DNA from 3 places in the Sphingobium sp. R-21 genome. Region 2 is predicted to be linked to each of the others. Evidence: riboswitches for the same ligand, from Rfam matches in the RefSeq annotation. Region 2 holds a riboswitch; each other region holds the start of a gene.
The links. Region 2 has a riboswitch for cobalamin ahead of ACN9MX_RS19985 (cobalamin biosynthesis protein CobG). Riboswitches for the same ligand answer to the same signal wherever they lie in the genome.

Region 1 (4,276 bases), on a different replicon from region 2:
TGCCGAAGCGGTCGGTCAGTTGCAGCGTCACCGAAGCCTCCACACCCTTGGCGGACCGCTGGCCGATCTGTTCTATGGGACTAGTCGGCGTCTGCTGCGCCACCAGCTTCTTCTTGACGATACGATAGGCCGCCAGAGTGGCGCTGCCCTTGCCATCGAGGAACATGGCCTTGATGCCGCCCTCGACCTGATCGCCGGTCGCGTTGGTGAAGGCGAACTGGGTCGCATTGGTGGTGAAGGTGGTCAGCGTGCCGAGCGGATCTACGCCGGTCGAATATTGCCCATAGAACGAGATATTGGAGGTCGGCCGATAGACGCCGCCGATCCGCCAAGTGGTGTTGCGGAATTTCCGATTGGTCGCACCATTGGGAAAGGCATTGACCTCGCTGGTGCTGCCGTCCGGGTTATAGACGATGTTCCAGCGTTGCACCTTGTCACGCTCGTGCCGGATGCCTGCGACCACCGAAAGCTGATCGGTCAGCGCCAAGCGGTCTTCGGCAAAGAAGCTATATTCGTTGGTCCGCGTGCGATAGCGGGGCGCGATGCCCTGCGTGTCGTAGAACAGGCCCGGATCGAAGTCGAAGGGATCGACAGCATCCTCCTGTGGGTCCGATCCGAAATCATTGGAATAAGTGAGCTTGATGAGATTGGCGTCGAAGCCGACGACCAGATCGTTTTTCAGGCCCGCAATCGGCTTGCTAATGCGGATGGTCGCCTGATCGCCATATTGGGTCTGGTCATGGAAGATGCCCAGATTGTCCATTCGGTTGATCAAGCCGGTGTCGTCATTGTAGAAATAGCTCTCCAGATTTTTGAACAGACGCTTGCTGGTAAGGCGATAGGCGGCGTTGGAGAGGGTGATGCCTTCGGCCACCGTCCAGTCGGCGGTCAGCGTGGTCCGATTGTCGCGATAGTGCAGGCTGGCGTCGGCGACATTATAGTTGCGCCGCTGGTTGTCCTTCACCAACGCCCCGTCGATCAGTGGCGTGCCGAAATATTCCATCGGCCGCTGATTGCCATAGTCGTTACGCAGGGTGAGCGTGAAGCTGTCGCTTGGCCGGAAGCGCAGCGCACCCGAGAGCGCGAGGCTCTTGGAATGGCCACGGTCGACATACCCGTCCGACGCCCGGTAGCTGGCGTCGATCCGGTAGGAGAGCATCTCGCCCAGCGGTCCACCGACACCTGCCGCCGCGCGCCAGCTATCCTGCGAGCCATATCCTGCTTCCGCGTCAAATTCGGTGCGTTCGGCATTGGGGGATCTGGTGATGATGTTCACCGCGCCGCCCAGTGCGCCCTGTCCGTAGAGCACGGAGGCGGGGCCGTTCAGCAATTCGATCCGCTCGACATTCCACGGATCGGTGGGGAAGGTGATCGTGCCCGCGACCGGGAACAGCCGGACACCATCAACCAGTTGCAGCACTGAACCCTGACCGGAAAAGCCGCGCAGCGACAGGGCCGTGCCGCCATTGCCCGGATTGGCGGAGGTGGTGACGCCCGGTGCACGGGTTACGGCCGACATTATGTCCAGATCGCCCCGAGCGCGGATCGCGTCGCCATCAATCTGTGCGACGCTGGCTGGCGTTTCGAGCGCGGTCAGCCCCAGGCGCGATCCGGTTTCCGTCTCTTGGAGCAATGCTCCCGGCCGAACGCCCGACACGATGATTTCGGCTGAGCTGTCCGCGGCGGTTTCCGCGCCGGCCTGCTGCGTCGTGGTGGCGGCCAGCCCGGTGGCCAGCCAAAATCCTACATTTTTCCATTCCATTGCATGTCTTCCCGGCGTCACGCGACATTCGGGTGGAGACGTGCCGCCAGCGACGGTCGGCGCACGTCAGCAGCCGGACGCCATAGAGCGACCGCCACGCGAACCGATGCGGCCTCCACCGCCCGTTCGTCGCTCAAACGGAAAGATACCGTGCCTTGGCCATCCCCTGGACCGGGCAAGAGCGACCAGACGCTGGCAGGTCTCCTGGCTCGCGGGTCATAGCTTGATGCACGGCCTTCCCAGACCTCGCAGGATTTAGCGTCCGGTCCAGTGGCTGCCTCCTCACACTGGAGGAAGCGATATGCATCGCGCTCGCCGCTTACAGTTGCAGGGACAGCCCCGGATTTGGATGGCCGGAGCCATCCTCACCGCGTTCCCTTTTAAGCCTCTTTCGAGGCACCGGCGCGATCATGCCCGGGACGATGAAGCCATCGTCCCGGGCAGAGGTGCGTTAGCGGGAGGGTCAATGCTCCGCAAGAGCCTAATCTCACGCCGCCGCGAGACCGAGCCAAGGCGAGATGGCCGATATCCGCATGAGAACCAGGCGCTTAACCAGCGACAACAGGACACGGGATATCGCGAGTATGGGCCAGAACCCGGCTGAGTCCGTCGTACAGCCGGATGCCATGGTTGCTGATCCTGATTTTCGCCGTGCCGGGCTGCTAGCCGTCAATCAACATTGCGGCGCTATCGCGACTGCCGAATGGTCAGACTCGGCATCAACCGAAATTCCGGCTTCCTTGCGCTCGGAATAGCGATCCACAAGTTGCGCCGCATGCGGTCGCATAAGTACCGTAAAGCGGACCAATTCCTCCATCACATCGACGATGCGCTCGTAGTAGCTCGACGCCCGCATCCGGCCGTCTTGGTCGAACTCCTTGTAAGCCATCGCCACCGACGACTGGTTGGGGATCGTGAACATCCGCATCCAGCGACCCAGCAGGCGCAGCGTGTTGACGGCATTGAACGATTGGGAGCCGCCGGACACCTGCATGACTGCAAGCGTCCGCCCTTGCGTCGGCCGCATCCCGCGAATCTGGAGCGGCAGGTGGTCGATCTGCGTCTTCATGATGCCGCTGATTTGGCCGTGCCGTTCCGGGCTGCACCAGACCATGCCTTCCGACCACAGCGCATGCTCGCGCAATTCATGCACCGCAGGGTGATCGTCTCCCGCCACCTGATCTGGCAGCGGCAGGTCGCTGGGATCGAAGATCCGCGTCTCAGCACCGAAATATTGCAGCAGGCGGGCGGCCTCTTCCACGGCGAGGCGAGAGAAGGAGCGCTCTCGCAGCGAGCCGTAGAGCAGTAGAAAGCGCAGAGGCGGCTGGTCCGGGCCAAGGCCAGCGGCGGGACGAGCCAGCGCAAAGGCCTTGTCCAAGGCAGGCAGATGATCGGGGGCGGTGAGTTCACGCAATCTCATGCGGCAATGGCTTTCTCATACCAGGGACGGGTTCGCTTTACCAAGGCGACAATGGACAGCATCACCGGCACTTCCACCAGCACGCCTACGACCGTTGCCAGCGCGGCGCCGGAACTGAGCCCAAAGAGGCTGATGGCGGCGGCCACAGCCAGTTCGAAGAAGTTGGAGGCGCCGATCAGCGCCGAAGGGCCGGCGACGCACCACGCCACGCCGAAACGGCGGCTGAGCCAGTAGGCGATGCCGGCGTTGAGATAGACCTGAAACAGGATCGGCACGGCAATCAGCGCGATCACCAGCGGTTGCCGGATGATCTGCTCACCCTGGAAGCCGAACAGCAGCACCAGCGTCAGCAGCAGGCTGGCAAGGCTGATCGGGCTGATGGCGGACAGGAAATGCTGAAGTCCCTTCTCGCCGCCGCGAAGAAGCGCTCGGCGGAGCAGTTGGGAGATGATAACCGGGACGACGATGTAGAGCCCCACCGACAGCGCCAGTGTGTTCCACGGCACGGTGATTGATGCCACGCCCAACAGCAGGCCGACGAGCGGTGCGAAGGCAAAGATCATGATCAAGTCGTTCAGTGCCACCTGGCTCAATGTGTAGTTCGGCTCACCGTCGACAAGGTTCGACCAGACGAAGACCATTGCCGTGCATGGCGCTGCGGCCAGCAGGATCAGGCCCGCAATATAGGACGAGGATGCGCCTGCCGGCAGCATCGGGACGAACAAATAGCGGAGGAAGAACGTCCCGAGCAGCGCCATCGAGAATGGCTTGATCGCCCAGTTCACCACAAGGGTGACGCCGATACCGCGCCAGTGTTGCCGAAGGCTATGCAGCGCGCCGAAATCGACCCGCAGCAGCATCGGGATGATCATCAACCAGATCAGCCCCGCAACGACGAGGTTGACGTTGGCGATCTCCAGCGCTGCGATGGTCTCGAAGGCGCTCGGGAGCAAATGGCCAAGACCGATCCCGATCGCGATGCACAGGGCCACCCACAGCGAGAGATAGCGTTCGAACAGCGACATGGTCGTCAGTCCTTCCCGGAAGCAGCCGGCGCGGTCGCGATGCCGCCGCCCAAGGGAAGCTGCATGTAA
Region 2 (4,276 bases):
CCCGAACAACATGCCGAAAAGATGAAGAAGAAACAGGCCGCCCATGACAGGATCATGGCTACCAAGACGCAGGAAAAGGGCCTGTTGATCGTCCACACCGGCAAGGGCAAGGGCAAGACGACCGCCGCCCTGGGCATGGTGGTCCGCGCCATCGGCCATGACAGGAAGGTGGGCGTCGTCCAGTTCGTCAAGGGCGCGATGACCACCGGAGAAAAACGGGTGTTCGATGCGTTTCCGGACAATGTCGAATTCAAGCCGATGGGCGAAGGCTTCACCTGGAATACGCAGGACCGGACCCGGGACATTGCCCTGGCGCGCGAAGCGTGGGATGAGGTGAAACGCATGATCGCCGATCCGGCCTATGACATGGTCCTTGCCGATGAACTCAACATCGTCCTGCGCTACGACTACCTGCCCGTGGCAGAGGTCCTGGAAGCCGTGACCGCCAGAAGCCCGATGAAGCATGTGCTCATCACCGGCCGCAACGCGCCCGAAGCGCTGATCGACGCGGCCGATCTCGTCACCGAAATGACGCTTGTCAAACATCCCTTCCGCAGCGGCGTGAAGGCCCAGCCGGGAATCGAATTCTGACACACACCGCCTTCGACATCGCCGCCTTCGAGGATCTGGTCCACCTGCGCCGCGACGTGCGCCATTTCCTGACCGACCCGCTGGACGAAAGCGAGGTGGAAAGGCTGCTCGCCCTTGCGCACAGCGCCCCGTCCGTGGGGCTTTCGCAGCCCTGGCGGTTCGTCCGGATCGAAACGCCGGGGCTGCGCGAGGATCTCGCCGTCCATGTCGATGCCCAGATCGCCAGAGCGGGCAAGATCTACGATGGAGAGGAGGACCGGCTCTACCGCAGCCTCAAATTGCACGGTCTGCGCGAAGCGCCCGTGCTGTTCGCCGTCTATTGCGACGAAGGCACTGAAACGGGGCACAGGCTGGGCGCAATCACCATGCCGGAGGCGCGCCGCTACAGTTGCGTGATGGCCATCCACACATTGTGGCTTGCCGCCCGCACGCGCGGCATTGGGCTGGGCTGGGTGTCGATACTGGATCCCGCGACGGTGGATGCGATGCTCGCCATTCCCGGCAACTGGCGCTGCCTCGGGCTGATATGCCTGGGCTATCCTGTAAGCGAAGAGGCTACGCCGGAACTGGAAAGACGGGGCTGGGAACATCGCACCGACTGGCATTCCGCGATCGTCACGCGCTGACGATTGCCGCTGAACGGCTCTTTCCTTTCCCGTCCTCCCCGCCTATGAGGCGTTGCTGGAACGGGTTCCGCCCGCTCCATCGATCGCGTCGGTGCCCCGCGAGGGGCTTAAATGGGAACGCGGTGCGGGAGGATGCTCCCTAATCCGCGGCTGTCCCTGCAACTGTAAGCGGCGAGCAAGGCAAGGACGGCCCCCCATCCGGGATGGCCAGCCACTGGAGCAATCCGGGAAGGCCCGTGCCAAGGCGACGACCCGCAAGCCAGGATACCTGCCGAACGCAAAGGTCGCTCTAGCCATGGTCCAGGGGATGGTCACGGCTCGGTTCTCCGCACGGGCGACGAATGCGGCTGGGGGACATCCTCCGGTCGTCGTTGCGACGTGGGAGGTGAAGTTCGTTGCCAGACGCGCAAAGCGCATCGTCCGCCGCCGTTCGCGGCTGGTGTCCATCGGCATGGCGTCCGATGACGGCAGGCGACGGATTGCTGGTACGGGTGCGCCCCCGACTGGGCCGCCTCACCGTGCCGCAGGCCATCGGACTTGCAAAAGCGGCGCGTTCGCACGGCAACGGCCTGATCGACCTTACCAACCGCGCCGCGCTCCAGCTTCGCGGCGTGGCGGAGCAAAGCCATGCTCCACTGCTCCGGCAACTCATCGCTCTTGGCCTCGCCGATCCCGATCCTGGCCGTGAGGCTCGCGGCAATGTCCTGCTCACGCCCGATTCCTCGCCAGGGGACGACACGGAAAACATCGCCCTCAGCCTGATCGAGCATCTTGATGAAATGCCCGAACTTCCCCCCAAGATCGGGATCGCCATCGACGCCGGCCCTGCGCCCTGTCTGGCAGCTGTTCCCGCGGACTTCCGCTTCGAACGCAGCGCAACGGGCATGCTGCTGCTGAGGATGGACGGACGGATGCTCGGTTCTACCACCAGCGTCGAAAACGCGGCTCGCGACCTGAGCGCCCTTTTCCACTGGTTTCTGGCCACGGGCGGGGCAGCATCTGGCCGCGCAGCCCGGCACAAAGCTCCTCTGCCAACCGTTGCGGATGTCGCGCCCGCGCCGTCCCGCCCGCCTTCCCAAGCGCTGGCGGCGGCAGCCGGCCCGTTTCACGGCATTCCCTTCGGCCAGTTCCATGCCGACAGCCTCATCGCGCTGGCGGAAAAAGGGAATGTCTGCGCCGTGCGCATCACCCCCTGGCGCGGCCTGATCCTCGAAGGAGCCAAGGAGGATGCCGACAACCTCTCCATTGACCGGCTGCTCGGAATGGATGCCTGCCCTGGCGCGCCTGCATGCCCGCAGGCCAGCGTTGCGACCCGCAGCCTCGCCACCCGGCTCGCACCGCTGGTCGATGGCTCCCTGCATGTGTCGGGCTGCGCCAAGGGCTGTGCCCGACAGGTGCCTGCCGACCTTGTTCTCACCGGCAGGCAGGGCCGCTTCGACCTGTCCCGCAACGGCCCCGCCGGATCATCGCCGGAGTTGGCCGGCATGACCGCCGACCAAGTCCTCGCCCATTTTGGAAGGCCCTGATGCCCCAAAACTATGAAACCGATGGCGCCGCCATCTACCGGCAGTCCTTTCGCATCATCCGCGCGGAGGCTGATCTCGGCCGCTTCTCGCCCGAGGAGGAGCGCATCGCCGTGCGCATGATCCATGCGGCGGGACTGGTCGAACTTGCGTCCCGGATCCGCTTTTCTCCCTCCTTCGCAGAAGCTGCCATCGCCGCTCTTCAGGCCGGCGCCCCGATCCTCTGCGACGCGCGCATGGTGTCCGAAGGGATCACCGCAAAGCGCCTGCCGGCCGCCAATCCCATCCTCTGCACGCTGAACGATCCGCAAGTGCCCGCGCTGGCGGAGCGCATGTCCAACACCCGCTCCGCCGCCGCGCTTGAACTCTGGCGGCCTTATCTGGCAGGCGCGCTTGTCGCGATCGGCAATGCGCCGACGGCTCTGTTCCATCTGCTCGACATGCTGGAGGATCCCGCCTGCCCTCGACCGGCCGCGATCATCGGCTGTCCCGTCGGCTTCGTCGGAGCGGCAGAATCGAAGGAGGCGCTCTGGCACGCCCAACCCGTCCCCTGTTGCGTCGTAGAGGGCCGCCTTGGCGGCAGCGCTGTCACGGTCGCGGCGGTCAATGCCATTGCGAGCCCGGCGGAATGACAGGCGGGACCATCCACGGCGTTGGCCTGGGACCGGGCGCCCAGGACCTGATGAGCGTCCGTGCCGACCGGCTGATCCGCGACGCGCGGCATATCGCCTATTTCCGCAAGCGGGGACGGTCGGGTCATGCCCGCAGCATCGTGGAGGGCATGTTGCGCGCCGATGCGGTCGAATTCCCGATGGAATATCCGGTGACGACGGAAATCCCGCTGTCCGATCCCCGCTACAATGACCTTCTCTCGGCCTTCTACGCCGATTGCACCGCGCATCTGGAAGGACTCTCCGCGCGCGGGGAGGATGTGGTCGTCCTCTGCGAGGGCGATCCCTTCTTCTATGGCAGCTTCATGCATCTGCACAGCCGGCTCGCCGCGCCGGTGAAGATCGTCCCCGGCATCACCGGCATGTCCGGCGCCTGGACCGCCAGCGGCACGCCGATCAGTTGGGGGGACGATGTCCTGACCGTGTTGATGGCGACGCTGCCCGAAGAGGAACTCGTCCGCCGCATCCGTGACAGCCATGCGCTGGCGGTGATGAAGATCGGCCGCAACCTCCCCAAGCTGCGCCGCGCGATCGAAGCGGCCGGCCGACAGGACAGCGCCTGGCTGATCGAATATGCGACGATGGCGGATCAGCGTATCACGCCGCTGGCAGAGGCGACCGATGTCACCGCCTATTTCTCGATCCTGCTGATCCATGGACAGGGCCGCCGCCCATGACCGGCTGGATCGTGGCAGCGGGCCTTGGGCCGGGCGCGGATGCGCTCGTCACGCCAGAGGTGTCGGATGCACTGGCGCAGGCAACCGACGTCATCGGATATATCCCCTATGTGGCCCGTGTGGCGCAAAGACCGGGCCTCATGCTCCACGCATCGGACAATCGCGTCGAACTTGAACGCGCTGCCCAT
Region 3 (4,276 bases), on a different replicon from region 2:
CGCATCTGGCGGAGGCGGGCGTTTCCGTGCGCATCTGCCCCGGCATCACCACGGCCAGCGCTGCGGCGGCGAGCGGCCATGCCTCGCTCACCCTGCGCGGCGTGGCGCGGGGGCTGACGCTGGTCACAGCGCATCTGAAGGCGGGCGAACCGCTGAAGCTGGATTGGGAAGCGCTGGCCCGTCCGGGCGGCACGATCGGCATCTATATGGGCCGGGCCGCGGCGGGCGAGATCAGCCATTGCCTGATCGCCGCCGGGCGCGATCCCGAAACGCCGGTGATGGTGGCAGTCAATGTCTCCCTGCCGACGGAACGGCTGATCCGGGGCAAGCTGTCGGCTCTGGCCTTCCTGGTGCGGACGATCAGCGACGAAGACCCGACGCTTCTGCTGATCGGGGAGGCGGTGGCCGGGACGCATGCGCCGGTGGAGACCATGGCGGCTGTAGCCCTGACCAAATAACGACCCGCGAAGCGGGATTCCCGTTCAAAGCCGGAACGGGATGCTTTCGCGGCTTGCCTCGTTCAGGTGCCTTGGCGGAAGCACTCCATTCATCGACTGTCCTTTGCCAGAGCCTGCAGATCCTCCGGCCGGTTGATGTTGGGCAGCACGAATTCGGGCCGGTCGATGATCCGGGCGCCGACCCGCTCCAGCCAGCCCCGGATCGATCTGTTATTGTCCTCCGCCAGATGGGCATCCAGTTCGCCCGCCAGCGAAGCGGGCCAGAATCCGGCCAGTTGCTGCCCCTTGAGGATGGCGGGTTCAGGGCCGATCAGGGCCTGCGCCAGGCCGTCCGGATAGGCGGGCACGTCGCACCCGGTCGTCAGCACGGCGTCATAACCCTGCGCCAGGGCATGATGCAGCGCCGCGTTGAGGCCGCCCAACGGCCCCATGTCCGCGGCGGGCCGATCCGCCAGCCCGATCATGCCCTCCACCTGCCGGCCGCATACCACGACGGTTTCGACATGGCGGCCGAGAGCCTCGACCGCATGCTCCAGCAGGGTGCGCCCCTCCAGCATCGCCTGCGCCTTGTCGCTGCCGAACCGGCTGGACCGCCCGCCAGCCAGCACTGCCCCCATCAGCCGCATCATGCGCCGCCGCCTATGATCCGGGCATAGCTGTCGGGATCGACATTGCTGCCTGAAATCACCACGACGCCGGCCCCTTCGGCAGGCGGAGCAATTCCGGCCAGCATGGCCGCCAGCGATGCGGCTCCGCCCGGCTCGACCACCAGCTTGAGCACGGAAAAGGCAAAGCGCATCGCGTCGCGCACCTGATCGTCGCTCACCGCCAGGCCCCCGGACAACAGCGCCTGGTTGATGGGAAAGGTCAGCGCTCCCGGCGTCGGAGACAGCAGCGCGTCGCAGATCGACCGCGCATCGGGCGACACGCTTTCCCGCTTGCCGCTGGCCAGGGACCGCGCCGTATCGTCGAACGCTTCCGGTTCCACCGCATGGATGTTGACCTCGGGCATGCGCGCCTTCACCGCCGTCGCGATCCCCGACACCATGCCGCCGCCGCCGCAATTGACCAGGATCTGGCCGATCTTCGCGCCAGCTTCGGCGGCCTGCTCCATGATCTCCAGCCCGATCGTGCCCTGGCCCGCCATGATGAAGGGATCGTCGAAGGACGGCACCAGCACCGCGCCCCTCTCGGTCGCCAGCCGCGTGGCGATCTCCTCCCGGTTATCGGTGAAGCGGTCATAGGCAACGACTTCGGCGCCCAGTGCCCGCGTGTTCGCCGTCTTGATCGCGGGCGCGTCGGCCGGCATCACGATCGTCGCCGCGATCCCCAGCAAGCGCGCCGCAAAGGCGACGCCCTGGGCATGATTGCCCGATGACCAGGCGACGACGCCTGCCTTTCGCTCCCCGGCGTCCAGCCGGGCCAGCCGGTTGTAGGCACCGCGGAACTTGAACGATCCGCTGTGCTGCGCGCCCTCGAACTTCACCAGCACCCGCCGGCCGCAGCGGGCGTTGAGCGCCGCATTTTCCAGCAGGGGGGTGCGGATGGCGGCGGGGGCGATGACCCGCGCCGCATCCTCGACATCGGCGGCGTTGATGGCGAACGACATGCAATCTCCTTCTGCGGCTGCCCCTTGGCATGGCCGCCGCTTTCCCTTATGGCGCCCGGCGCGGGCAGGGCAAAGCCCCTGCGCGCAAGGAAGATCGCGCCGGTGCCCGGAAGGGCTGAAAACGGGAATGCGGTGCGGACGGGAAGCCGTCCCAATCCGCGGCTGTCCCTGCAACTGTAAGCGGTGAGCGCGATGCACTTCGGCCCCCAGGGCCGGCCACTGGACGCAAGTCCGGGAAGGCGTGCATCGCCGCATTGACCCGCGAGCCAGGAGACCTGCCGACGCATGGTCGCTCTTGCCTTGGTCCAGGGTATGGCCACGGCACGGTGTTCTCCGTCTGAGCGACGAAGCGGCGCGGGGCCGCATCGGTGTGGGGGAGGGCGCGGGCGCCAGCCATTTTCCCCTGTCCGGCCGCATGAGCGGACGCCCTGAGCCATGTTGCATCGCGCTCAGGGGGAAGACAGACATGTTGAGGATTTCCGTTTCCATCGCCGCCTTGCTCGCGGCCGCACCTGCGCTGGCGGAGGATGAGATCATCGTCACCGCGCTGGGCATCGAACAGCCGCGCGACGAGGTCGGCCAGGCCGTCACCGTGATCGACGCCGACACCATCCGCACCCGCCAGAGCGTCAGCGTGGTCGACCTGCTGGCCACCACGCCGGGCGTGCGCTTCAACCGCAGCGGCAGCCTGGGCGGCGTGACCGGGGTTTCGTTGCGCGGCGCGGAAACGACGCAGACGCTGGTGCTGATCGACGGGGTCAAGGTCAACGACCCCAGCGGCATCGGCGACATGTACGATTTCGGCAATCTGCTGACCGGCAATATCCAGCGGATCGAGATTTTGCGCGGCTCCAACTCGATCGTCTACGGCAGCCAGGCGATCGGCGGCGTGGTCAACGTCATGACCGGAACGCCCGGCACCGGCTTTGCCGGCAATGCCTCCGTCGATTACGGCTACAGCAATACGCTGAACGCGAAGGCGGACGTTTCGGGCGGCAGCGGCATCGCGTCGGGCGGCGTCGGCATCGCCTATTTCAACACCGACGGCATTTCCTCCGCCGCCAGCGGCACCGAAAAGGACGGCTATGAGAATATCGCCGCCAATGCCAGGCTGAAGCTGTCCTTCACCGATACCCTCAACCTCGACCTGCGCGGCTATTATATCCATGCCGACCTGGATACCGACAATGGCGTGGTGGACAGCACCACGGACTCCTCGAAATCGGATCAATATGTCGGCTATGCGGGCCTCAACCTCGCGCTGTTCGACGGCAGGCTCACCAATCGGGCGGCCGTCACCTGGTTCCGCATCGACCGCGACTATACGTCCGCTTTCGGGCCTTATGCCTATTCCGGCACCAATTTGCGCTTCGAATATGAAGGGGTCTACCAGCCGGTCGATCAGGCGAAGCTGGTCTTCGGCTATGAACATGAGCGGCCCGACTATGATTTTTCCGGCTTCGGTTCCACCGAACGCCACAAGGCCGATATCGACAGCGTCTATGCGCTGGCCGTCGTCAAGCCCCTTGCCGGCCTGTCGCTGACCGGCGGCGTGCGGCATGACGATCACAGCCAGTTCGGCGGCGCGACGACCTTCGGCGCCAACGCCAACTACACGCCCAATGCCGGCGCGACCAATATCCGCATGAGCTATGGCGAGGGGTTCAAGGCGCCGTCGCTCTACCAGCTTTACGGCGCCGATGTCGGCAATGCCGGCCTGCGTCCCGAGCGGTCGAAAAGCTACGATATCGGTTTTGACCAGAGGCTCGACGGCGACCGGGCGATCCTCTCCGTCACGGCGTTCCGCCGCGATACCAGAAACCAGATCAACTATGATTATTCGATCGGCCTCTATGGCGGGTATAATAATCTCGACCGCACCCGCGCCAAGGGGGTGGAGGCGATGCTGACGCTGAGGCCGGTCGATGCGCTGACCGTCACGGCCGCCTACAGCCATGTCGATGCGCGCGACCGCAGTAGCGGCGCCCGGCTGCCCCGCCGCGCCCCCGACGCGGTCAGCGTTTCGGCGGATTATGTCTGGCCCTTCGGCCTGTCGACCGGCGCCACCGTGACGATGGTGGGCGACAGCTTCAACGACGCGACCAATCTGGTACGGCTGGACGGCTATGCGATAGCGAACATCCGGGCGTCTTTTCCGATCATGGAGAAGCTGGAAATCTATGGCCGCATCGACAATGTCACCGATGCG

Region 1: linked by a shared signal. The riboswitch ahead of ACN9MX_RS06965 (TonB-dependent receptor) and the one ahead of ACN9MX_RS19985 (cobalamin biosynthesis protein CobG) in region 2 are both predicted to bind cobalamin.
Region 3: linked by a shared signal. The riboswitch ahead of ACN9MX_RS07550 (TonB-dependent receptor plug domain-containing protein) and the one ahead of ACN9MX_RS19985 (cobalamin biosynthesis protein CobG) in region 2 are both predicted to bind cobalamin.

The regions. Positions count from the first base shown of each region.
Region 1 covers NZ_CP184374.1:1,474,488-1,478,763, reverse strand. Annotated here, with positions in the region: gene ACN9MX_RS06965 (TonB-dependent receptor) at 1-1,762, opposite strand, end outside; cobalamin riboswitch at 1,940-2,181, opposite strand; gene arsH (arsenical resistance protein ArsH) at 2,436-3,182, opposite strand; gene arsB (ACR3 family arsenite efflux transporter) at 3,179-4,207, opposite strand; gene ACN9MX_RS06950 (GNAT family N-acetyltransferase) at 4,213-4,276, opposite strand, start outside.
Region 2 covers NZ_CP184375.1:1,175,415-1,179,690, reverse strand. Annotated here, with positions in the region: gene cobO (cob(I)yrinic acid a,c-diamide adenosyltransferase) at 1-591, shown strand, start outside; gene bluB (5,6-dimethylbenzimidazole synthase) at 588-1,217, shown strand; cobalamin riboswitch at 1,290-1,508, shown strand; gene ACN9MX_RS19985 (cobalamin biosynthesis protein CobG) at 1,679-2,743, shown strand; gene ACN9MX_RS19980 (precorrin-8X methylmutase) at 2,743-3,372, shown strand; gene cobI (precorrin-2 C(20)-methyltransferase) at 3,369-4,088, shown strand; gene cobJ (precorrin-3B C(17)-methyltransferase) at 4,085-4,276, shown strand, end outside.
Region 3 covers NZ_CP184374.1:1,592,539-1,596,814, reverse strand. Annotated here, with positions in the region: gene cobA (uroporphyrinogen-III C-methyltransferase) at 1-458, shown strand, start outside; gene mobA (molybdenum cofactor guanylyltransferase) at 548-1,084, opposite strand; gene ACN9MX_RS07555 (threonine ammonia-lyase) at 1,084-2,067, opposite strand; cobalamin riboswitch at 2,151-2,364, shown strand; gene ACN9MX_RS07550 (TonB-dependent receptor plug domain-containing protein) at 2,534-4,276, shown strand, end outside.